Linked DNA regions of Methylomagnum ishizawai. The protein of the gene in region 1 interacts with the protein of each later gene in a pairwise test. Links are inferred from orthologs where the notes say so. Each region holds a gene or a part of one and is shown on either strand. Other genes may lie near its edges.

Region 1 (16,307 bases):
GCCCTAATTCAACCGTGGGCGGCGGTTCAGCGGGCGTTCAGATGGGGAAAATTAAGCTCGCCCGGCTCATTGGGCGGCCTGGGTGGATTGCATGGCCTGGTGGGCCATGACCACACGGAGGATTTGCTGGGCGGCCATGGAGCGCTTGCTACGCATATAGCGCTCGGAAATCGGGGCGGGCACCTTCTCGGCGTCGAAGGCGGTCTTGATGCCGTTCAGCTTGTCCTCGCAATTGCGCAGGATCAAGTCGGCGACCTGGCGCGAATCCATCTTGTCGTTCAGATGGGCGCGGGTCTCGTCGTTGACGCATTGCTGGTAGACCTTGAGGCTGGCTTGGACCTTATCCAGGGTGGCGGGGCTGAGGGTCGAGGGTTCCCAGGTGCCTTCCTCGGCGTGGGCGGTGGCGGCGAAGGCGAGCAAGGCTCCGATGAGGGCGGCGCGGACCGGGGGGTTCATGGATGGTAAGCTCCTGAATGCTAAGGTGATGGGGGGCGAATCGCGGATTCTACGCCATGTCCGGGATGGGCGGAACTTGAGGCGTCAGGCCACGGTGGTTTCGGCGCTGCCGTGTCGGCCCAGGTTGTCGGACCAGCTCACCCGGATTTTGTCCCCGGATTTCCCGCCCCGGAAGCGGATCGAAAGATAGGGGTTTTGCGAGACCGCCGTGCTGAGGGCGCACAAGGCGACCCGCCGGCCGTTATGCTCGAACAGGACTTGTTCGATGAAATGGGCCGGGATTAACTCGCCGGTGGTTTCGTCGCGGCGGCGTCCGGTTTCCATGGGATGCTCGATGAGGACATGGACCAGGGTGGAGCCGTCCTGTTGTCTGCTGCGTATTTTTACCGTGGACATGGCCGCTTTATGATGACAGTGTGATCGCCGCTTGCCGGCGGTGGGGGTTTGGGAGGCGGGTTCCGCCGCCAAATTCTAATGCCAACCCGAGTCGCCCCGATGCCGTGGAGGTTTCCCATGCGACGTTTATTCATAGGCTTGCTGTTGTTGGGGATGAGCGCCCAGGCCTGGGCTTGGCGCTGCAACGGCTGGATCATCGAGGAAGGCCAGACCAAGTTCGATGTCGATCAAAAATGCGGCGATCCGCAATCCGGCGACCGCCGCACCGAGTGGCGGCTGGTCACCAATTTCGTGCCCAATTGCCAGACCCAGTTCGAGTCCATCAGGATGCCGGACGGCCAGGGCGGCATGAGGGTGGTGAACCAGCCCCGGACGTTCTGCGTGCAGGTGCCGGTGCAAAGCACGGTGCCGGTCGAGGTCGAGGAGTGGTATTACTCCGACGCCGGCCATGGCAACGTACCCAAACTGCTGCGCTTCGAGAATGGCCGTTTGGTGTTCATCGAGAATTTGTGGAACCAGCGGAATATGAATTGAAGGGCGGGTTAAAAACCGCCCTGCCGTTCCAAGGCCCAGGCCACATGTTCCCGCACCAGTTCCGAAGGATGTTCCGTCCGCGCCCGTAGCGCGGCACGGACTTCCGGTCCCTGGGGCGCGTTGCCCAATCCCACCGCGAGATTCCGCAGCCAGCATTCGTAGCCGATGCGGCGGATGGCCGAGCCTTCGGTCTTCCGCAGGAATTCGGCCTCGTCCCAGCCGAATAATTCAACGAGGCCCGCCGTCTCCAGCCCGTGCCGGGGCAGGAAACCGGGCTCCTGGGTCGGTTGGGCATAGCGGTTCCAAGGGCAGACCAATTGGCAATCGTCGCAGCCGTAGACGCGGTTGCCCAGGGCTTCCCGGAATTCCAAGGGAATGGGGCCGCGCCACTCGATGGTGAGATAGGAAATGCAGCGGCGGGCATCCAATTGGTAGGGCGCGACGATGGCTTTTGTGGGGCAGATAGCGAGGCAGGCCGCGCAACTGCCGCAATGGGCCGTGGTCTCCGCGTCGGGCGGCAGACGCAGGTCGGTGTAGATTTCCCCCAGGAAGAAAAAGGAACCGGCCTTGCGGTCGATGAGGTTGGTGTGCTTGCCGATCCAGCCGAGTCCGGCCTGGGCGGCCAGGGGTTTTTCCAGCACGGGGGCGCTGTCGGTGAAGACGCGGTAGCCGTAGGGACCGATTTCCTGGGCGATGTGTTCGGCCAGTTGTTGCAGGCGTTTCCGCAAAAGCTTGTGGTAGTCGCGGCCCAGGGCGTAGCGGGCAATGTAGGCGCTGTCCGGGTCTTCCAGTCTTTGCCACATTTGGGCGCGGGGTTCCGGCAGGTAGTCCATGCGGGCGCTGATGACGCTCACGGTGCCGGGCACCAGTTCGGCGGGGCGGCCGCGCTTGCTGCCGTGGCGTTCCATGTAGTCCATCGCGCCGTGGAATCCGGCCTTGAGCCAATCCGCCAGCCGTTGTTCGGCCTGGGCGAGTTCGATGCCGGCGATGCCGATGTTCTGGAAGCCGAACTCCTGGGCCAGGGCGAGGATGCGGGCGCGGGTGATGCGCGGTTCGGAGGTCGGGGGCATGGGGGGCTGGTGGATGGGCGGATGGCCCCTATTATGCCACGGCGGGACAGGGAGCCAGGACGGGCGGGAAAGCCGTCCTGGCCGGGTATTTCAGAACTTGGGCCAGAGGTCTTGCAGCCAGGAGCGCGAAACCCGGTTGTATTCGACGATGAAAACGGGATCGGTACAGGGGAGTTCCCGCGCTTGGATTTCCAGCCTACGCAGGGCCAGGGCCGCCGCCATGAACGGGATATTGGCGGCGGCGAACAGGCTGAATCCGGCGAGGTTGTCCTGTAGCACGATATGCAGGCCGAGCGCGACGCCGACGATCATGAACAAGCCATAGGGCAGGGCCATGGTCATATTGCGCCGGGCGAGGCGTTTGAAGGCTTCGAGCCCGTCCGGGTGGTCGATGCTGGCATGGCTGGCCAGGAAGCTTTTGGTTTCGCGGGCGAAATAGAGGATGATCGCGGTGCCGATGGCGTAGATGGCGAGGTAGTAGGGGATCATGGGGATTCCTGGGTTTCTGGGATTTGTTTTCACCTATGGCTTTAGAGGTTATGGATTCGTGTATTGGTTGGAGGTTGGGGGGATTGGGAAGGGGCTCGGCGGGCCTCGGCTTGGCCGGTAGGCTGCCAGGGCGGTTCCGCCCGGAAAGCAACCCCAATAAGTCACAGCCAAGCCTAAGCCCGATTGCAGCAAAATTCAGTGACTTATTTACGTTGAAATGCTGCTTGTGGATTGGCTAGAATGTGTGGCTTTATTGTGGTGGGCGTGGTTCTTGATAGCGCTAATCGGGCCCGGCTTGTCCAGATCAAGCCATAGTTGGCATGATTCTCCTTATCATAAATCTGGATTAACAGCGATCCCATCCATTTGACATGCCATCTAGGCCCGCTGCGGGCGGGTCGGATGTGGGGAAAACGGAGTTTCACGCCCAGCTACCCGGCCCGATGCGCTCTTAGCTTGAAATGCGCTGTTTAACTCAGTAAGCTTCCGCGATTTACTCAACTCAGGAGCTAGCTATGGCGCGCCGTCCCTTGGTGGTTGGAAACTGGAAAATGAACTGCACCCGCGCGACCGCGCAGCAGTTATTGGCGGACCTGCTCGCGGGCTTGCCCGCCGACGCCAAGGCCCAGGTGGGTGTTTGTCCCGCCTATGTGTTCATCCCCGAACTCGGCGCGATGCTGGCCGGTCAATCCATCGCCCTCGGTGCCCAGAACGTGGCCGACCAGGACCAAGGCGCTTTCACCGGCGAAATCTCCGCGTCCATGCTCAAGGAATTCGGTTGCGCCTATGCCATCGTCGGCCATTCCGAGCGCCGCCTGGTCTACGGCGAAACCAACGCCCTGGTCGCCGCCCGCTACGCCAAGGCCATCGAACACGGCATCACCCCCATCTTCTGTGTCGGCGAAACCCTGGAAGAACGCGAACAGGATAAGACCTTCGCCGTGATCGACGAACAATTGCAGGCCGTCCTCGACCTGTGCGGCGTGGCTTCCCTGTCCAAAGCCGTCATCGCCTACGAACCCGTGTGGGCCATCGGCACCGGCCGCACCGCCACCACCGAGCAAGCCCAGGAAGTCCACGCCTATATCCGCGGCCAAATCGCCAAGCTCGACGCGGACGTGGCGGAAGGTCTCCAAATCCTCTACGGTGGCAGCGTCAAGGCCGATAACGCCGAAGCACTGTTCGGGATGCCCGATGTGGATGGTGGCTTGGTCGGCGGCGCTTCCTTGGATGCCAAATCCTTCCTCGCAATTTGCCTCGCGGCTTAATTAGGTAGATTTCCGGTTATGTATCAGGTCTTAACGATTCTTCATGTCTTGGTGGCGGCGGCGGTCATCGGCTTGGTGATGTTGCAGCAAGGGCGCGGTGCCGACGCGGGCGTCGGTTTCGGCGGCGGTTCCAACACGTTGTTCGGTGCCCGTGGCGCGGCCTCCTTCCTGTCGCGCACCACGGCGATCCTGGGAACCATTTTCTTCCTGACCAGCTTAAGCCTTGCATACATGGCCGGGAACCTCGATAATAAGGGGCATGACATCATGGATGTTCCGCAGACGGAAAATCCAGCCCAGCGCGACCTTCCTCCCATCGTCGAGGAACCCGCTAAGAAATCCGATGTACCGGCGGCCACCGACACCCCTCCCGCGCCGCCAGCGCAATAAGTCCTTTTCTTAGCCCAGCCTGTCTAGCTGCCGATGTGGTGAAATTGGTAGACACGCCATCTTGAGGGGGTGGTGACGCAAGTCGTGTCGGTTCAAATCCGACCATCGGCACCAACACTAAGCAACCCGCTTACGATTCGGCCCACCCATCCGGTGGGCCGATTTCGTTTCCGACCCCGGAAAAATCCCATGGAATTCAACATAAGCAGCACTTGCGGCGCGGCCCGCCAGGGGGAACTGGTGTTTCCCAGGGGCCGGGTGCGCACCCCGGCCTTCATGCCGGTGGGCACCTACGGCACCGTCAAGGCGATGACGCCGGAGGAACTCGCCGGCCTCGGGGCCGATATCATCCTCGGCAACACCTTCCACCTGATGCTCAGGCCCGGCACCGAAATCATCCGGTTGCACGGCGATCTGCACGGCTTCATGCACTGGCAGGGGCCGATCCTCACCGATTCCGGCGGCTTCCAGGTGTTCAGCCTCGGGGCTATGCGCAAGATCGGCGAGGCGGGGGTGCGCTTCCGCTCGCCGGTGGATGGGAGCGAGGTGTTCCTGGGACCGGAGGAATCCATGGCGGTGCAGCGCGAGCTGGGTTCCGATATCGTGATGATCTTCGACGAATGCACGCCCTATCCCGCCACCTACGAGCAGGCGGCGCAATCGATGCGGCTCTCCCTGCGCTGGGCCGGGCGCAGCCGCGTGGCCCATGGCGACAACCCGGCGGCTTTGTTCGGTATCGTGCAGGGTGGCGTATACGAGGCGCTGCGCTTGGAATCGGTCGAGGGCTTGCGGGCCATCGGCTTCGACGGCTATGCCATCGGCGGCTTGTCGGTGGGCGAACCCAAGGAAGACCGGGCGCGGGTGCTGGACGCCCTGATGCCCCGGATGCCCCAGGACAAGCCACGCTATCTGATGGGCGTGGGCACGCCCGAGGATATCGTCGAGGCGGTGCGGGTCGGCATCGATATGTTCGATTGCGTCATGCCCACCCGCAACGCCCGCAACGGCCATCTCTTCACCCGCAACGGCGCGATCCGTATCCGTAATAGCCAATACCAGCGCGATACCCGGCCCCTGGACGGGGAATGCGGCTGCTATACCTGCCGCCATTACAGCCGGTCCTATCTGCGCCACCTCGACAAATGCGGGGAAATTTTGGGCGCCCGGCTCAATACCATCCACAACCTGTTCTATTACCAGGAACTGATGGCGGGATTGCGGGCGGCCATCGGGGCGGGGAACCTGGACGGCTTCGTCGCCGATTTCTACGCCCGGCAACGGAACGGCGAAGCTTAGGGCCGTGGCCGCCACCCGGTTCCGGCTTCGTCGGCGGAGAGAAATCGTTGCGGATTTTGTGCCATAATGCCGCGCTTTATCCAACGCTAAGCAAAGGATCGATCATGGGTTTCTTCATTTCCGACGCAATGGCCGAGGCACCCGCCCAGGCCGCGCAGGCACCGGGTCTGGCCGGTTTGATCTTGCCGCTGGGCATCCTGGCGGTGTTCTACTTCCTGTTCGTGATGCCCCAGCAAAAGCGCAACAAGGAACAGAAAAAGATGCTCGACAGCCTCGGCAAGGGGGCGGAGGTCGTCACCACCGGCGGTATCCTGGGCAAGGTCTCCGACCTCGACGACAGCTTCGTCCAGCTCGAGCTTTCCGACAACGTCCATATCTACGTGCAGCGCCACGCCATCGCGTCCCTGGTTCCCAAGGGCACCTACAAGGCCAGGAAGAAGGCCGAAAAATAATAAACGGGAGTCCTTCCATCGCGGATGCCTTCCCCCGGCATCGCCCGCTATTAGGCAGCAACCATGCGAAACAGCTTTCCACTTTGGAAAAACCTTTTGATACTCGCCGTGCTGGCGCTCGCGGTCATTTACGCGCTGCCCAACCTATTCGGCGAAGACCCTTCGGTCCAGCTTTCCCCGTCCAGGGGCGCGAAGCTGGACCAGACCACCGTCGAGAAGGTCGAAAAACTCCTGGGCGACGCCGGGCTGAAACCCAAATCGGTCGAACTGGCGGACAAGCGCTTGTTGATCCGCTACGCCCAGACCGATAACCAGATCAAGGCCGCCGACGCCCTGCAAACCGGCATGGGCGACAACTACGTGGTGGCGCTCAACCTCGCCCCCGCGACCCCGGATTGGCTCCGCGCCTTGGGCGCCAAGCCCATGTACCTGGGCCTCGACCTCCGGGGCGGCGTGCATTTCCTGATGCAGGTCGATACCGACGCCGCCCTGACCCAGGCCGAGGAACGCTACGCCGAGGACATCCGCTCCCTGCTGCGGGAAAGCAAGGTCCGCTATCAATCGGTGGACCGCGATGGCAAGGCCGTGGTGGTGAAATTCGCCGACCTCGCCACCCTGGGCCAAGCCAAGGACATCATCAAGCGCGAAGTGCGCGGCTTGGCCCTGGACATCCAGGACACCGTGATCCGCGGCACCCTCACCGAACCCGAGCAACGCGAAATCCGCCGCCTCGCCGTGGCCCAGAACATCACCACCCTGCGCAACCGCGTCAACGAACTGGGCGTGGCCGAACCCTTGATCCAACAGCAGGGCGAGGACCGTATCGTGGTGCAGTTGCCCGGCGTGCAGGATACCGCCCGCGCCAAGGAAATCCTGGGCGCGACCGCGACTTTGGAATTCCGGCTGGTCGATACCGAACACCCGACCCCCACCGAAGAAAGCAAGACCCCCATCGGTTCCCGGCTCTACAAGGACCGCAATGGCAGGCCCCTCCTGCTGCAACGCAAGATCATCGTCACCGGCGACCAGATCGTCGATTCCTCTTCCGGCCTGGAACAGCAATCCGGTTCGGCGGCGGTGTTCGTGACCTTGAACGGTCCCGGTTCCCGTAAGATGGCCGATGTCAGCCGCGAGAACATCGGCAAGCCGATGGCCGTGGTCTACATCGAGAACAAGGCCGAGACCAAGGAGGTCGATGGCCAGAAGGTGACGACGCACCGCAAGGTGGAGGAAGTCATCAACGTGGCGACCATCCGCGACCGCCTGGGCAAGCGCTTCCAGATTTCCGGGCTGGACAGCACCGAGGAAGCCCGCAACCTCGCCCTGTTGCTGCGGGCCGGCGCCCTGGCCGCGCCGGTCGATATCGTCGAGGAACGCACCATCGGTCCCAGCATGGGCAAGGAGAACATCGAGCGCGGCGTGAGTTCCAACGGCTATGGCTTCGTCGCCATCGCGATATTCATGATCGTGTATTACCGCGTGTTCGGCTTGTTCTCGATCCTGGCCTTGGGTTCCAACGTCTTGCTCCTGGTCGCGACGTTGTCGGTGATGCAGGCGACCTTGACCCTGCCCGGCCTCGCCGGTATCGCGCTCACGGTGGGCATGGCCATCGATGCCAACGTCCTCATCAACGAGCGCATCCGCGAGGAACTGCGCCTGGGCATCTCGCCGCAGCTCGCCATCTATGCCGGCTATGAACGCGCCTTCGCCACCATCCTCGATTCCAACGTGACCACCTTCGTGGCCGGTGTCGCCTTGTTCATGCTGGGTTCGGGGCCGGTACGCGGGTTCGCGGCGGTCTTGTGCATCGGCATCCTGACCTCGATCTTCAGCGCCGTGGTGGTTTCGCGGGCGCTGGTCAATCTCACCTATGGTCAGCGCCGCAAGCTGACCCAGCTAGCCATCTAAGGGGGCGGTTCCATGGAGCTTTTCAAAATCAAGCATGACATCCCGTTCATGCGCTATGGGAAGGTCACCACCGCCATCTCCTTGGTGACGTTCATCCTGGCGGTGTTGGCCTTGGTCTTCCGCGGCTTGAACCTGGGGATCGACTTCACCGGCGGCATGTTGATCGAGGTCAGTTATTCGCAGCCCGCCAATATCGAGGCCATCCGCACCGCCCTGGAAAAGCAGGAAATGAGCGAGGTGGCGGTGCAGAATTTCGGCACCTCCAAGGAAGTGCTGATCCGCCTGCCGCTGAAAGAGGGCGTGAAGGGTCCGCAACTGAGCGAGCAAGTCCTGTCCAGCCTCAAGGCCCAGGACGCTTCGGCGACCTTGCGCCGGGTGGAGTTCGTGGGTCCGCAGGTCGGGCAGGAACTCTACGAGAGCGGGGTGTTGGCCCTGCTCCTGGTGGCGTTCGGCATCATGGCCTATTTGTCGCTGCGGTTCGCCTGGCGCTTCTCGGTGGCGGCGATCATCGCCAACATGCACGATATCGTGATCATCCTCGGCATGTTCGCCTTCTTCCAATGGGAATTCACCCTGAGCGTCCTGGCCGGCATCCTCGCCATCCTGGGCTATTCGGTGAATGAATCGGTGGTGGTGTTCGACCGGGTGCGCGAGAATTTCCGCAAGATGCGCCGCGCCAGCGTGACCGAGGTCATCGACAACGCCATCACCGCCACCATGTCGCGCACCGTCATCACCCACAGCATGACCCAGTTGATGGTGTTGGCGATGTTCTTCTTGGGCGGCGAGGCGCTGCACAACTTCGCCCTGGCCCTGACCATCGGCATCGTGTTCGGCATCTATTCGTCGGTGCTGGTGGCCTGTCCCGTGGCCTTGGCATTGGGTGTGAGCCGGGCCGATTTGCTATTGCCGGAGAAGGGGCAGCCCGTCGATAACCGTCCTTGAGGCGGGTTCGATATCCATGGAAAAGGCCGCATCAGCGGCCTTTTTCTTTGCCCGCGCCCAAGCCCGGCCGACGGGACGGGATTCCCAAGTGTGGTTGGGGGGCGATGGTGTTTTTACGCAAAATTTACCGCGCTTCGTATTTAATGGCGCGGAATCCATCGATTTCGGTTCGTGAATGAGGAGCTTTCAGTATGGCCAAGCGCACGCTGGCTTTGTGTTTCCTGTTGTCCATCCCCCTGGCCGCGGCGTCCGGCGAAATCCAAGAACCCCCGCCCGCCCTTGCCCATATCGACCTGACCCACCATTTCATCGGCTATCTCGCCATCGCCATCACGGTCCTGGCCTATATCCTCGCCATGACCGAGGAAACCACCGACCTTAGGAAATCCAAGCCCATGGTGATGGGCGCGGCCCTGGTCTGGTTCGCCATCTGCATCCAATACGCCCTGGTCGGCGATCCCAAGCCGGCCGTGACCGCCTTCGAGAGCAACCTCCTGGCCTATGCCGAATTGCTGCTGTTCATCCTGGTGTCCATGACCTATCTCAACGCCATGGAGGACCGGGGCATTTTCGACGCGCTCCGGGTCTGGCTGCTCAACCGCGAATTCAGCTACCGGCAGTTGTTCTGGATCACCGGCGGCTTGGCTTTCGTGATTTCCACCGCCGTCAGCGGTTTGGCGGTGGGGCTGTTGATGGGCGCGGTGGCGGCGGCGGTCGGCAAGCACGAACCCAAGTTCGTGGCGCTGGCCTGCGTCAATATCGTGGTGGCGACCAATGCCGGGGGGTCGTTCTGTCCCTTGGGCGGCATCTCCACCTTGTTCGTCTGGCAGAGCGGCATCGTCGAGTTCGCCGAATTCTTCCGGCTGGCGGTGCCTTGCTTGGTGAATTTCCTGGTGCCCGCCCTGGTCATGCATTTTTTCGTGCCCAGGGAATGCCCGGTGGTATCGCGGCGGCAGGTGGTGTTGCGGCGGGGGGCCAAGCGGATCATCGCCTTGTTCGTGCTGACCCTGGCGATCACCGTGGCTTCGGATGTGTTCCTGAAGCTGCCGCCCGCCGCCGGCATGATGGCGGGTTTGGGTTTGTTGCAGTTCTTCAGTTTCTATCTGCTGCGGACCGCTCCCGAACCGGACGGCTCCGAACGCCTGGGCGATCCCAAGGCCGTCAACTGGTTGGACGACCGCGATTACGATATTTTCCAGAAGATCGGCAATCTGGAATGGGATACCTTGCTGTTTTTCTATGGGGCGATGATGTTGATCGGGGCCTTGGGCTTCATCGGTTATCTCGACGCCATCGCCCAATTCCTGTTCGGCCAGATCAGCCCGACCTTGGCGAATATCCTGATCGGGCTCTCTTCGGCCTTCGTGGACAACGGCACCCTGATGTTCGCGGTGTTGGCGATGCACCCGGATATTTCCGAGGGCCAATGGTTGCTCCTGACCTTGACCCTGGGCGTGGGGGGTAGCCTGCTCGCCATCGGTTCGGCGCCCGGCGTGGGTTTGCTGGGGCAGATCAAGGGCGTTTATACCTTCGGGTTCCACCTGCGCTGGTTCCCGGTGATTTTGCTCGGGTATTTCGCCAGCGTGGCCGCGCATTTCTGGGTGAATGCGCGGTATTTCTGAAGACTTTCAGGCTTTGCGGATTTGCGCAGGGAGGCCACCCTGAGCCGTGGCCGCGGGAAGGTCGAGCAGGGTTTGCAGCGCGTATTTCTCGCGGTCGATTTCCCGGCGGGTCCGCACGCCCAGCCGCCGCAACAGCGTTATCGGTGGGCACCAGCCCTGTAGCGCGTGTTGTAGCAGGAAGCCGACCACGCCCGTGGATAACAACAACCAATTGCGGTTGCGGGTTTTGGAGAACAACAGGCCCAGTAGGGACAGGGCGGCGGCATTGGTTTCCAGGATGCGCTCGATATCCCATTCCCGGTCCAGGGCGTCGATGCGGCGGGCAATCGCTTCTTTCGGTTGGCCGGCGTAATAACGGAGGTGGGTGTGGGTCTCGGCGTCGATCCAGGCGTTGACTTCGTCCGGTGTGTGGCGGCGGACACGGTCGGTTTCGTCGGGATTGGGCATGGGGGTTGGCCTCCTCAAAGAGGGTGTTTCGACGGTGCGATCTTGGGGGGAAGGGTTTGGGGTGGTTTGGGCGCTTCCAACACCGGCTTACGCTCGCTCACGCCGGGAATGGGGTTGGTCGCGCCGACAAACTTCCCTTTGAGCGCCTCCACCCCAACCTGGGGCCGGGCCGAGGACACCAGTTGCGCCCGCTTGCTGCGTTCCTGGCTGTTATCCACCCCCATCCGCCGATCCCGCTGTTCCACCAAACCCGGCAAGGCCTCGCCATCGTGGTTGAACGACCATTCCAACATGGGCGGGCCGACGGGCAGGGCATCGGGCGGAAGGCCGAACGGGGCCGCGTTCCACAGATGCCAAGTCTTGCCATAGCTGTTCAGCTTGCCGCTCAGCAAGGCCATTTCGGCGATTTCCGGCATCCCCGGCACCATGAGCTGGCCGGACAGGATTTCATAATTGTGCGGATGCCAGTAGCCGCGTTCGGTCTCCGGCAGCGCATCGAACAGGCGCTCGGAAATGATGTACTCGATGCCGATCAGGTGGGCCTGGTCGCCAGCGCCGTCGAACAGCACGCACTGGGAGAATTCCTCGTTCATCTGGTGGCAGTAATGGTGGGCCTCGGTTTGCAGGGCCGGATTGTCCTTGGCGGCGTGGAAACCGGCCATATAGGTATCCAGGCCGCGCAAGGGGGGGCGGACGGGCAAGGCCGCGGCGGGCGGGGCGGATATGTCCTGGCCCGGCGCTTGTACGGCGGGCGGTGGCGGCGGCGCGGGGCTGCGTTGTCCGCAACCAAACAATAGCCCGGCCCATAGCAACACGATCCAGGCACCGGCATGGCGGTCGATGCGGCGAGCGGAATTACCGGAATGATCCATGATGCCTCCTTGTCGAGAATTCCCTGGACCGGCATTCTCGATCCGCTCCACCCGTCCGGCAATCGGTGAATCTGCCTACCCTATTGCGGAGGCCGAACCACCCTGGGTTTACTGATAAAATCGCTCCTCTTTTGTTTCACAGTTCGAGGATGCTTGATGGATATCATCGCCCGCCTCGCCGAAGAACTCGGCGTCAGAGCGCAACAGGTCAAAGCCACGGTGGATTTGCTGGACGAGGGCTCGACCGTGCCCTTCATCGCCCGCTATCGCAAGGAAGCCACGGGCGGACTGGACGACGGCCAGTTGCGGACGCTGGAAACCCGCCTCGGCTATTTGCGCGAACTGGAGGAGCGGCGCGGCACCGTGCTCGACAGCATCCGCGAGCAGGGCAAGCTCACCCCCGAACTGGAAGCGGCGATCCACGCCGCCGACACCAAGACCCTGCTGGAAGACCTTTATCTTCCCTACAAGCCCAAGCGCCGCAGCAAGGCCCAGATCGCCCGCGAGGCCGGCTTGGAACCCTTGGCGCTCGACCTCCTGGCAAACCCCGAATTGGACCCCGAAGCCGAGGCGGCCAAATTCCTCAACCCCGAACAAGGGGTTGAAGACGCGGCGGCGGCCTTGGAAGGGGCGCGGCAAATCCTGATGGAACGCTTCGCCGAAAACGCCGCGCTGACCGGCGAATTGCGCGAGAAGGTGTGGGGCGAAGCCGTATTGGTGGCGAGCGTGGCCGAAGGTAAAGAAGACGCCGGGGCCAAGTTCCGCGATTATTTCGACCACCGCGAGCCGCTGACCCAACTCCCGTCGCACCGTATCCTGGCCTTGCTGCGCGGACGCAACGAGAATGTATTGAACCTCACCCTGAAAGTCGCCGAGGACGAGGAAGCCGGCCACCAAGCCGCCGAGGGCGCGATCAGCCGGACCTTCGGCATCGCCGACCGGGGCCGTCCCGCCGACCGCTGGCTGCTGGACACCGTGCGCCACGCCTGGAAGGTCAAGCTGCTGACCCGCATCGACACCGATTTGCGCCAGCGCCTCAAGGAAGCCGCCGAGGAAGAAGCCATCCGGGTGTTCGCCAAGAACCTCAAGGATTTGCTGTTGGCCGCGCCCGCCGGTCCCCGCGTCACCCTGGGGCTCGATCCGGGGCTCCGCACCGGGGTCAAGGTGGCGGTGGTGGACAAGACCGGCAAGCTGCTGGAAACCGCCACCATCTATCCCCATGTCCCCAAAAACCAATGGGACGAATCCATCGCCACCCTGGCCGGGCTGGTCGCGAAACACCGCGTCAGCCTGATCGCCATCGGCAACGGCACCGCCTCCCGCGAAACCGACCAGCTCGCCGCCGACCTCATCAAGCGCCACAACCTCGTGGCCGTGACCAAGATCATGGTGTCGGAGGCCGGGGCGTCGGTGTATTCGGCCTCGGAACTGGGGGCGCAGGAATTCCCCAAGCTCGATGTTTCGCTGCGCGGGGCCGTGTCCATCGCCCGCCGCCTGCAAGACCCCTTGGCCGAACTGGTCAAGATCGAGCCCAAGGCCATCGGCGTCGGCCAATACCAGCACGATGTCAACCAGACCCAGTTGGCGCGGAGCCTCGACGCCGTGGTCGAGGATTGCGTGAACGCGGTCGGGGTGGACGTGAACACGGCGTCGGCTTCGCTCTTGCGCTATGTTTCCGGCCTGTCGCCGACCTTGAGCCGCAATATCGTCGAATTCCGCAACCAGAACGGTCCGTTCAAATGCCGGACCGATTTGAAGAAAGTGACGCGGCTCGGCGAAAAAACCTTCGAGCAGGCGGCGGGTTTCCTCCGCATCATGGGTGGCGACGATCCACTCGACGCCTCCGCCGTCCACCCGGAAGCCTATCCCGTGGTCGAGCGCCTGATCGAGCGCACCGGTAAGGGCATCGGCGAATTGATCGGCAATGTCGAATTCCTGCGGAGCGTCAACGCCGAAACCTACACCGATGAGCGCTTCGGCCTGCCCACCGTCACCGATATCCTCAAGGAATTGGAAAAACCGGGCCGCGACCCCCGCCCCGAATTCAAGACCGCCCAATTCAAGGAAGGCGTCGATAAGCTGGAAGACCTGAAACCCGGCATGGCCCTGGAGGGCGTGGTGACCAATGTCACCAACTTCGGGGCGTTCGTGGATATCGGCGTGCATCAGGATGGGCTGGTGCATATTTCCCACTTGGCCGATAAATTCGTGAAAGACCCCGCCGAGGTGGTGAAGACCGGCGCGGTGGTCAAGGTCCGGGTGCTGGAAGTGGATGTGGCCCGCAAGCGCATTTCGCTGACCATGAAGAGCGACACCAAGCCGGAAGCGGGCGCGATGGCGGGCAAGCCCAATCCGCGCCCCGCGCCGACGGCGGGCAAGGGCGGCGACAAGCCCCGCAAGCCGCGCCCGGAAGAACCCAAGCTCCAAGGGGCGATGGCGGATGCCTTGGCCCGCGCCTTGAAGCGGGGCAATTAGGTCTTGGATCACGACCGCAGCACAAGTTGCTGTTCTCCCATGCCGAGATGGTGGCGGACCTCTTGCGCGGCTTCGTGCATGAGGATTGGGTGCGGGAACTCGATTGCTCCACTCTGGAGAAGGTCAACGGCCATTGTGTGAGCGACGACAACTCCGCCTCCACGGCCTTCTCGATCAAGCCACGGGCACCACGGCGCAGCAATTTCGTCAGCGAATCGCCCATTGCCCCTGGCTGGCCCCAGGCTCCTGCGGTATCTTTTTCATCGGCGTACCTCTTCGTCAGTCTGAAACGCGATCTCGTCAATCCCATTTCAGCAGGGTACGCCGCCCTCCCTCAATCCAGACCCGTACACCACTTCCGTTATAGCTCGGCAGAGAGTCGGACGGCACGACCCGGACCCAGGCGGAGGAGTTCATAGAAAAAGTTCGGCAGGATGCCAAGCATGACCGGCTTGCGCTTCCCAAGGGTCGGAAAATAGCCCTAACTTTCCGCGAAGCCGCCGTCAAATATTTGGAAAAATTGGCGGAGGAGAGTGGTAAAGATATTCCCAAGAAACGCCAGCGTTTAGAGCAGCACCTTATACCGTTCTTCGGGGATATGCCGCTTGGGAAAATCAGTGGTTTTGATTTGGAGCGCTACAAGAAACAGCGCCGTGAAGAAGCAGCCGCCAAGAGCAATAGCCGGGGGCAGGGGAAAGTAACTTAGGTTCTGTTGACCAGATGCGTTTAAATATACTCCCTTCCCGCCCTAAGACCCCCCACTTTTTGGCAGGCGGTAGATATGGCTGAGAATGTTCTTGACCTGCTGGGGTGTTTGGGGAGGGGCCTGGGCCAAGTGCCGATGGACGCGCTCGGCCCGCTGCTGGACCGTCATGGCATGGGGCAGGTGGTAGAGGGAGTTCTTCCTGACGAGGCGGATGAGGTATTCGGCCGGGTTGAACTTGGGGGAGTAGGCCGGGGTGTGGAGGAAGTGCACGGCGATGCCCTGGGCCAGGGGGATTTCCGCCAGCAACTCGGCCAGAGCGGCCTTCATGGAGTCGTTGTGGATGGAGCAGTTGTCGAGGATGCACAGGGTCTGGCGGAAGCCCAGGCTGGCGTAGCGCAGGACGATCAGGGCGATGACGTAAACGGCGTTCGGGGTTTTGGCCTGGGGTTGGAAGTCCACGGTGGTCTGGCCGCTGCCCAGGTCCAGGGCCAGGAAACCGTTCAGTTTCTCCCGCCGCTTCTCGTTGCTCGGCGGCGCCGGGGCGGTGTTCTTCTCCGCCCAGGCGTAGTGGGTGCAGGTCGTGGACAGCAGCGCGAACTCGTCGAGGGCTACGAGGGCGGTGCCGGGGTCGGCCTCGGCGGTTTTTTTTCGAGCGCCTCCACGAAGCCGGCCCGCTCGGCGGGCTGGGCGGGGCCGTAGTCGCGGTGGGCGCGCTGGTGGGAGAGGCCCAGTTCGTCGAAGATTTCGTAAAGCCGGTTGGCGCTCAGCGGCAGGCCCCACTTCTCAACGAGCAAACCCTGGACGTGGGCCGCCGTCCATTGGTAACTGTCGATGCCATAGTCCGCCGGCGTCTTGTGGAGCAGGATGTAGCGCAGGACCTTGCGCCGCTGCGGGTTCAGGGCTTGCGGGCGGGGCCGCCTTTGCGGGGCCAGCAGGGCGTCGAAGCCACCATGCAGGTAGCTGTCCAGCCACTTCTCCAGC
Region 2 (5,766 bases), 910 kb from region 1 along the record:
GTTTCCGCCCGTCCTATTTCCCGTTCACCGAGCCGTCCGCCGAGGTCGATATCGAGTGCGTGATGTGCGGCGGCTCAGGTTGCCGGGTATGCGGCCAGACGGGCTGGCTGGAAGTGATGGGCTGCGGCATGATCCATCCCAAGGTATTCGACTTCGTCGGCATCGACCCGGAACGCTATACCGGCTTCGCCTTCGGGCTGGGCGTGGAGCGCATGGCCATGCTGCGCTACGGCATCAACGACCTACGGCTGTTCTTCGAGAACGATCTCAAGTTCCTCGGGCAGTTCGCGGCTTTCTAAGAACAAGATACGGCTTTTCCTATGCGTTTCAGCGAAGCCTGGCTCCGGGCCTACGTCAATCCTTCCCTCGATACCGCGCAACTGGTCCATCAACTGACCATGGCGGGGCTTGAGGTCGATAGCGCCGAACCCGCCGCCGGTGCGTTTAGCGGCGTGGTGGTGGCCGAAATCCTGGAAACCGCGCCCCATCCCCAGGCCGACCGCCTGAAGGTGTGCAAGGTGGCGGCGGGGCAGGGCGAACCCCTGCAAATCGTCTGCGGTGCGCCGAATGCGCGGGCGGGACTCCGCGCTCCCTTGGCGATGGAAGGCGCTGAATTGCCGGGCGGCCTCAAGATCAAGCGTTCCGCCCTGCGCGGCGTGGAATCCTGCGGCATGATGTGTTCGGCCAAGGAATTGGGCATCGACGAGAATGCCTCGGGGCTGTTGGAATTGCCCGCCGATGCCCCGGTTGGCACCAGCCTCCGCGACTATCTGCAACTCGACGATACCTTGATCGAGGTCGATCTGACGCCCAACCGCGCCGATTGTCTCAGCGTCGAGGGCATCGCCCGCGAAGTGGCCTTGCTCAACGGCCTGGACCTGAACCCGCCGGCAACCGCGCCGGTGTCCGTGACCATCAATGACACGCTGCCCGTCGGCCTGCCCGCGCCGGAAGCCTGCCCGCGTTACCTGGGCCGCATGATCAAGGGCGTGTCCCGCACGGCGGAAACCCCGCTGTGGATGAAGGAGCGCCTGCGCCGTTCGGGCCTGCGTTCGCTCGACGCCGTGGTCGATGTCACCAATTACATCCTGCTGGAACTGGGCCAACCGCTCCATGCCTTCGACGCCGCCAAGCTCGACGGCGGCATCCAGGCCCGCTATGCCCAACCCGGCGAAAAGCTGAGCCTTTTGAACGGCCAGGACATCGAATTGCACGCCGACACCTTGGTCATCGCCGACGACCGCAAGGCGCTAGCCTTGGCCGGCATCATGGGCGGCAGCGAATCCGCGGTGGGCGAAACCACGGTCGATATCTTCCTCGAATGCGCCTTCTTCTCGCCCGCGCTGATCATGGGCAAGGCCCGCCGCTATGGCCTCGCGACCGATTCCTCGCACCGCTTCGAGCGCGGTGTGGATTTCGGGATGCAGGCCCGTGCCATCGAACGCGCCACCCGCTTGATCCTCGACATCGCGGGCGGCGAGGCCGGTCCCGTGGTCGAGGCTTCCAGCCCCGGACATCTCCCGAAGCGCGAACCCATCGCCCTGCGTTCCGAACGGATTGGCCGTTTGCTCGGCCTTTCCATCGAACCCGCACGGGTCAAGGACATCCTGTCCCGCTTGGGCTTGAGCCCAAAAGAAACCCCGGAAGGCTGGTCGGTCACGCCGCCCGGTTTCCGCTTCGATATCGCCATCGAGGCCGATTTGATCGAGGAACTGGGCCGAGTCTATGGCTACGACGCCTTGCCGCGCCGCCAGCCGGCCATCCCCACCGCGATGCGCCCGGTGTCCGAACACAGCTTGGCGCTGGACCGGGTCAAGGATGTGCTGGTGGATCGCGGTTTCCAGGAAGCCATCACTTATAGCTTCGTCGATGACGCCATGCAAAAGCTCATCGAGCCGGGGATTTCCGGCCTGCCGCTCAAGAACCCGATTTCCGCCGAACTGGCGGTGATGCGGACCGGCCTCTGGGTCGGCCTATTGGACGCCGCGCTCAAGAACGCCAATCGCCAGCAAACCCGCGTCCGTCTGTTCGAAACCGGCCTCCGGTTCGTCCAACGTCCCGAAGGACTGGAACAACGCAAATCCATCGCCGCCCTGGCCATGGGCACGGTGAACGCCGAGCAATGGGGCGAAAAAACCCAGCCGGTCGATTTTTACGATCTCAAGGCCGATGTCGAGGCCATTGTGCGTTTGACGGGCCGTTCCGACGCCTTGAGTTTCGCGGCGGGCAGCCATCCGGCCCTGCATCCGGGGCAGGCCGCCGCGGTCAAGCTGGACGGTGAGTTCCTGGGTTGGATCGGCATGCTGCACCCGCGCTTGGAAAAACAACTGGGCTTCGAGCAGAACGTGTTCTTGTTCCAATTGGATCAGGACATCCTGCTCCAGCGCGCTGTCCCCAAGTTCAAGCCGCTGTCGAGATTCCCGCAGACCCGCCGCGATATCGCCTTGATCGTCGATGCCAATCTGCCGGTGGACCGCTTGGTGGATTGCGCCCGGACCCACGGCGGCGACCTGCTGCGCGAGGTCTCGGTGTTCGACGTGTACCGGGGGCAGGGCGTGGAACCCGGTAAGAAAAGCGTGGCCTTGGCCCTGATCTGGCGCGACGACGCCGAAACCCTGACCGATGCCAAGGTCGATGCCGCTGTTGCCACGGTGGTGGAAGCCCTCGCCATCGCCCACGAAGCCAAATTGAGGGACTGAACATGGCGCTCACCAAGGCGGATATGGTGGAACATTTGTCCACCGAACTCGGTATGAACAAGAAAGACGCCAAAGACCTGGTCGATCAATTTTTCGAGGAAGTCAAAGCTGCCTTGGCGCAGGGCCGTTCGGTCAAGCTGTCGGGCTTCGGCAATTTCGACCTCCGCGACAAGAATCAGCGTCCCGGCCGCAACCCCAAGACCGGCGAGGAAATCCCCATCACCGCCCGCCGGGTGGTGACATTCAAGCCGGGCCAGAAGCTCAAGGTCAAGGTCGAGGCGTTCGAGGAACTGAACCGGGGCCAGGAAGTCGCGGGCTGAATAATCACGGGGTGGCGGGGGGTCGGCGATGGGTTCCAGTGGAAACGTTCATCCCGGCCACCCGCCACTTTTTTTGTCCGCGCATTCCGGCGCGGCAGCGGTGGAGGTAAGCATATGATCCGAGCGGGCATCGTGGGCGGCACCGGCTATACCGGCGTGGAACTGCTGCGCATCCTGGCGACCCATCCCGGAGTCGAGATCGGAGCCGTGACCTCGCGGGCCGATGTCGGCAAGCGGGTGGACGCGGCCTATCCCAACCTGCGCGGCTTCGTGGACGCGGTGTTTGTCGAGCCTGGTGCCGCAGCCCTGGCCGGGTGCGACGTGGTGTTCTTCGCCACCCCGAACGGCACGGCCATGCGGATGGCCCCGGAACTCCTGGCCCGTGGCGTCAAGGTGATCGACCTCGCCGCCGACTTCCGGCTGCAAGACCCCGCCGTCTGGGCGCATTGGTATGGCGAGCCGCACGCCTGTCCCGAACTGTTGGCGGAAGCCGTCTACGGCCTGCCCGAGGTCAACCGCGAGGCCATCCGCTCGGCCCGTTTGATCGCCTGTCCTGGCTGTTATCCGACTTCGGTGCAACTGGGCTTGTTGCCCTTGCTGGAAGCCGGTGTGATCGATCCGGGCCGCATCATCGCCGATGTGAAATCCGGGGTCAGCGGGGCCGGGCGCAAGGCCGAAATCCCCATCTTGATGAGCGAGACCGGCGAGAGCTTCAAAGCCTACGCCGTCCAGGGCCACCGCCATTGGCCGGAAATCAAGCAGGGTTTGGAGCTAATGGCCGGCACCGCCGTCGGCCTCACCTTCGTGCCGCACCTGACGCCCATGATCCGCGGCATCCATGCCACGCTGTATGCCGATCTCAAGGGCGGCGCGGACGATTTGCAAGCCTTGTTCGAGGCGCGTTACCGGGACGAGCCATTTGTCGATGTGCTGCCCCAGGGTGCCCATCCCGACACCCGCAACGTGCGCGGCGTCAACCGTTGCCAGATCGCCGTGCATCGGCCTTTGGGCGGGGATACCGTGGTGGTGTTGTCGGTCATCGATAATCTGGTGAAGGGCGCGGCGGGGCAGGCGGTGCAGAATATGAACCTGATGTTCGGCTTGGCGGAGACGGCGGGCTTGTGGGCGGTGGGTTTATATCCCTGAGCCGGTTCAAAAGCCAAGCCTGCGTAATGTGAGCGGATTGCCGGAAATGGATACCATGGAAAAACCAACTGGACGAATCACCGTAGACCCCGGAGTCTGCCACGGCAAACCGTGTATCCGCGGTATGCGCTACCCGGTGGAAAACATCCTGGAATGGCTGGGCTCGGGCATGAGTTTTGAAGATATTCTGGCCGACTACGAGGACCTGGAGCGGGAAGATATCGTCGCGGCCTTGGAATTCGCCGCCCGTTTGGCCCAGGTGAAGCGGATTGAAATGCTGGCCGCATGAGATTTCTGATCGATGCCCAGTTGCCGCGGAGCTTGGCGGCTTGTTTGAGATGGCGCGGCCAGGATGTTCTCCATACTTTGGAATTGCCCTCGGGAAACCGCACGCCCGATCAGCGTATCAACGAAATCTCGTTGGAAGAACAACGGGTGGCTGTCACCAAGGACGCGGCTTTTGTCAATTCGTTCTTGGTTTCGGGGGTGCCTTATAAACTCCTGCTGGTCTCGACCGGAAGTATCAGCAACCGCGACCTTGAGGAGATATTCTCCAAGAATCTACCGGCCATCCTCGATGCGTTCGAAGCCTATGATTACGTTGAAATAACCCGGACCGCATTGATTGAACATAGGTAATGGTTCAAGTTATCGGCGATGTAGCCCGGTGTGGTCCTCCTAGTCCATTTACCTTATCGATATCCTGTCCATGAACCGCCAAACCACCCTGGAAACCCTTTCCACCCTGCGCGATTACGTCCGCTACGCCGCCAGCCGCTTCGCCGAGGCGGGCTTGTTCTTCGGCCACGGCACCGCCGGACCCTTGGACGAAGCCGCCGCCCTGGTATTGCACGCCCTGCGCCTGCCCTACGACCTGCCCGGCGGCTATTTCGAGGCCCGCTTGATCCCCTCTGAGCGGGAGCGGGTCTATGCCTTGATCCAGCGGCGCATCGACGAGCGCAAGCCCCTGGCCTACCTGACCCACGAAGCGCCGTTCGCCGGGCTGTCGTTCTATGTGGACGAGCGGGTGTTGGTGCCGCGTTCGCCCATCGCCGAGTTGATCGAAAACCACTTCGCGCCCTGGCTGGAAGAGCCGGACGCCGTGACCGATATCCTCGACCTTTGCACCGGCAGCGGCTGTATCGCCATCGCCTGCGCCCACGCCTTCCACCAAGCGGCGGTGGACGCCGCCGATATTTCCCTGGACGCGCTGGAAGTGGCCCAGGTCAACATCGCCCGCCACGAGATGGAAGACCATGTGCGGGTGGTCGAGTCCGACGTGTATTCCGGGCTGGACGGCAAGTGTTACGACATCATCGTCAGCAACCCGCCCTATGTGAACCGGGCCGAGTGGCAAGCCCTGCCGCCCGAATTCCACGCCGAGCCCAAACTCGGTCTCGAAAGCGGCGAGGATGGCTTGGATTGTGTCCGGCGCATCCTCAAGGACGCCCATCGCCATCTCAAGCCCGACGGTATCCTGGTGGTGGAGGTCGGGAGTTCCGCCGAAGCCTTGGCCGAGGCTTACCCGGAGGTGCCGTTCTGCTGGTTGGATTTCGAGCGGGGCGGGGATGGCGTGTTCCTGCTGACCGCCGAGCAGGTCG

The links.
Region 2: the proteins of secD (region 1) and pheT interact in binary tests that used the Escherichia coli proteins (3 or more experiments, as listed by UniProt). The link is inferred for Methylomagnum ishizawai from one-to-one orthologs.

Annotation. Positions count from the first base shown.
Region 1 is NZ_AP019783.1:2,137,573-2,153,879, forward strand. The notes cover bases 5,875-8,836. They hold secD (protein translocase subunit SecD), read left to right. Parts: upstream 5,875-6,414; coding sequence 6,415-8,259; downstream 8,260-8,836. Other genes in these bases: tgt (tRNA guanosine(34) transglycosylase Tgt), read left to right, coding at 5,875-5,899; yajC (preprotein translocase subunit YajC), read left to right, coding at 6,004-6,351; secF (protein translocase subunit SecF), read left to right, coding at 8,272-8,836. Outside these bases: K5658_RS09775 (hypothetical protein), read right to left, coding at 67-456; thiosulfate oxidation carrier complex protein SoxZ, read right to left, coding at 541-852; K5658_RS09785 (DUF2845 domain-containing protein), read left to right, coding at 970-1,386; tRNA epoxyqueuosine(34) reductase QueG, read right to left, coding at 1,395-2,456; K5658_RS09795 (hypothetical protein), read right to left, coding at 2,547-2,945; tpiA (triose-phosphate isomerase), read left to right, coding at 3,461-4,213; preprotein translocase subunit SecG, read left to right, coding at 4,232-4,603; more of tgt, read left to right, coding at 4,793-5,874; more of secF, read left to right, coding at 8,837-9,204; sodium:proton antiporter NhaD, read left to right, coding at 9,396-10,826; K5658_RS09840 (hypothetical protein), read right to left, coding at 10,833-11,273; K5658_RS09845 (OBAP family protein), read right to left, coding at 11,288-12,145; K5658_RS09850 (Tex family protein), read left to right, coding at 12,302-14,620; K5658_RS09855 (hypothetical protein), read left to right, coding at 15,132-15,326; K5658_RS09860 (transposase), read right to left, coding at 15,369-15,917; K5658_RS09865 (helix-turn-helix domain-containing protein), read right to left, coding at 15,935-16,307. UniProt on the Escherichia coli protein: Part of the Sec protein translocase complex. Interacts with the SecYEG preprotein conducting channel. SecDF uses the proton motive force (PMF) to complete protein translocation after the ATP-dependent function of SecA.
Region 2 is NZ_AP019783.1:3,048,376-3,054,141, reverse strand. What follows is about bases 1-3,009. They hold pheT (phenylalanine--tRNA ligase subunit beta), read left to right. Parts: upstream 1-320; coding sequence 321-2,699; downstream 2,700-3,009. Other genes in these bases: K5658_RS13895 (integration host factor subunit alpha), read left to right, coding at 2,702-3,009; pheS (phenylalanine--tRNA ligase subunit alpha), read left to right, coding at 1-299. In the rest of the region: more of K5658_RS13895, read left to right, coding at 3,010-3,019; argC (N-acetyl-gamma-glutamyl-phosphate reductase), read left to right, coding at 3,134-4,165; K5658_RS13885 (DUF433 domain-containing protein), read left to right, coding at 4,221-4,454; K5658_RS13880 (DUF5615 family PIN-like protein), read left to right, coding at 4,451-4,804; prmB (50S ribosomal protein L3 N(5)-glutamine methyltransferase), read left to right, coding at 4,875-5,766.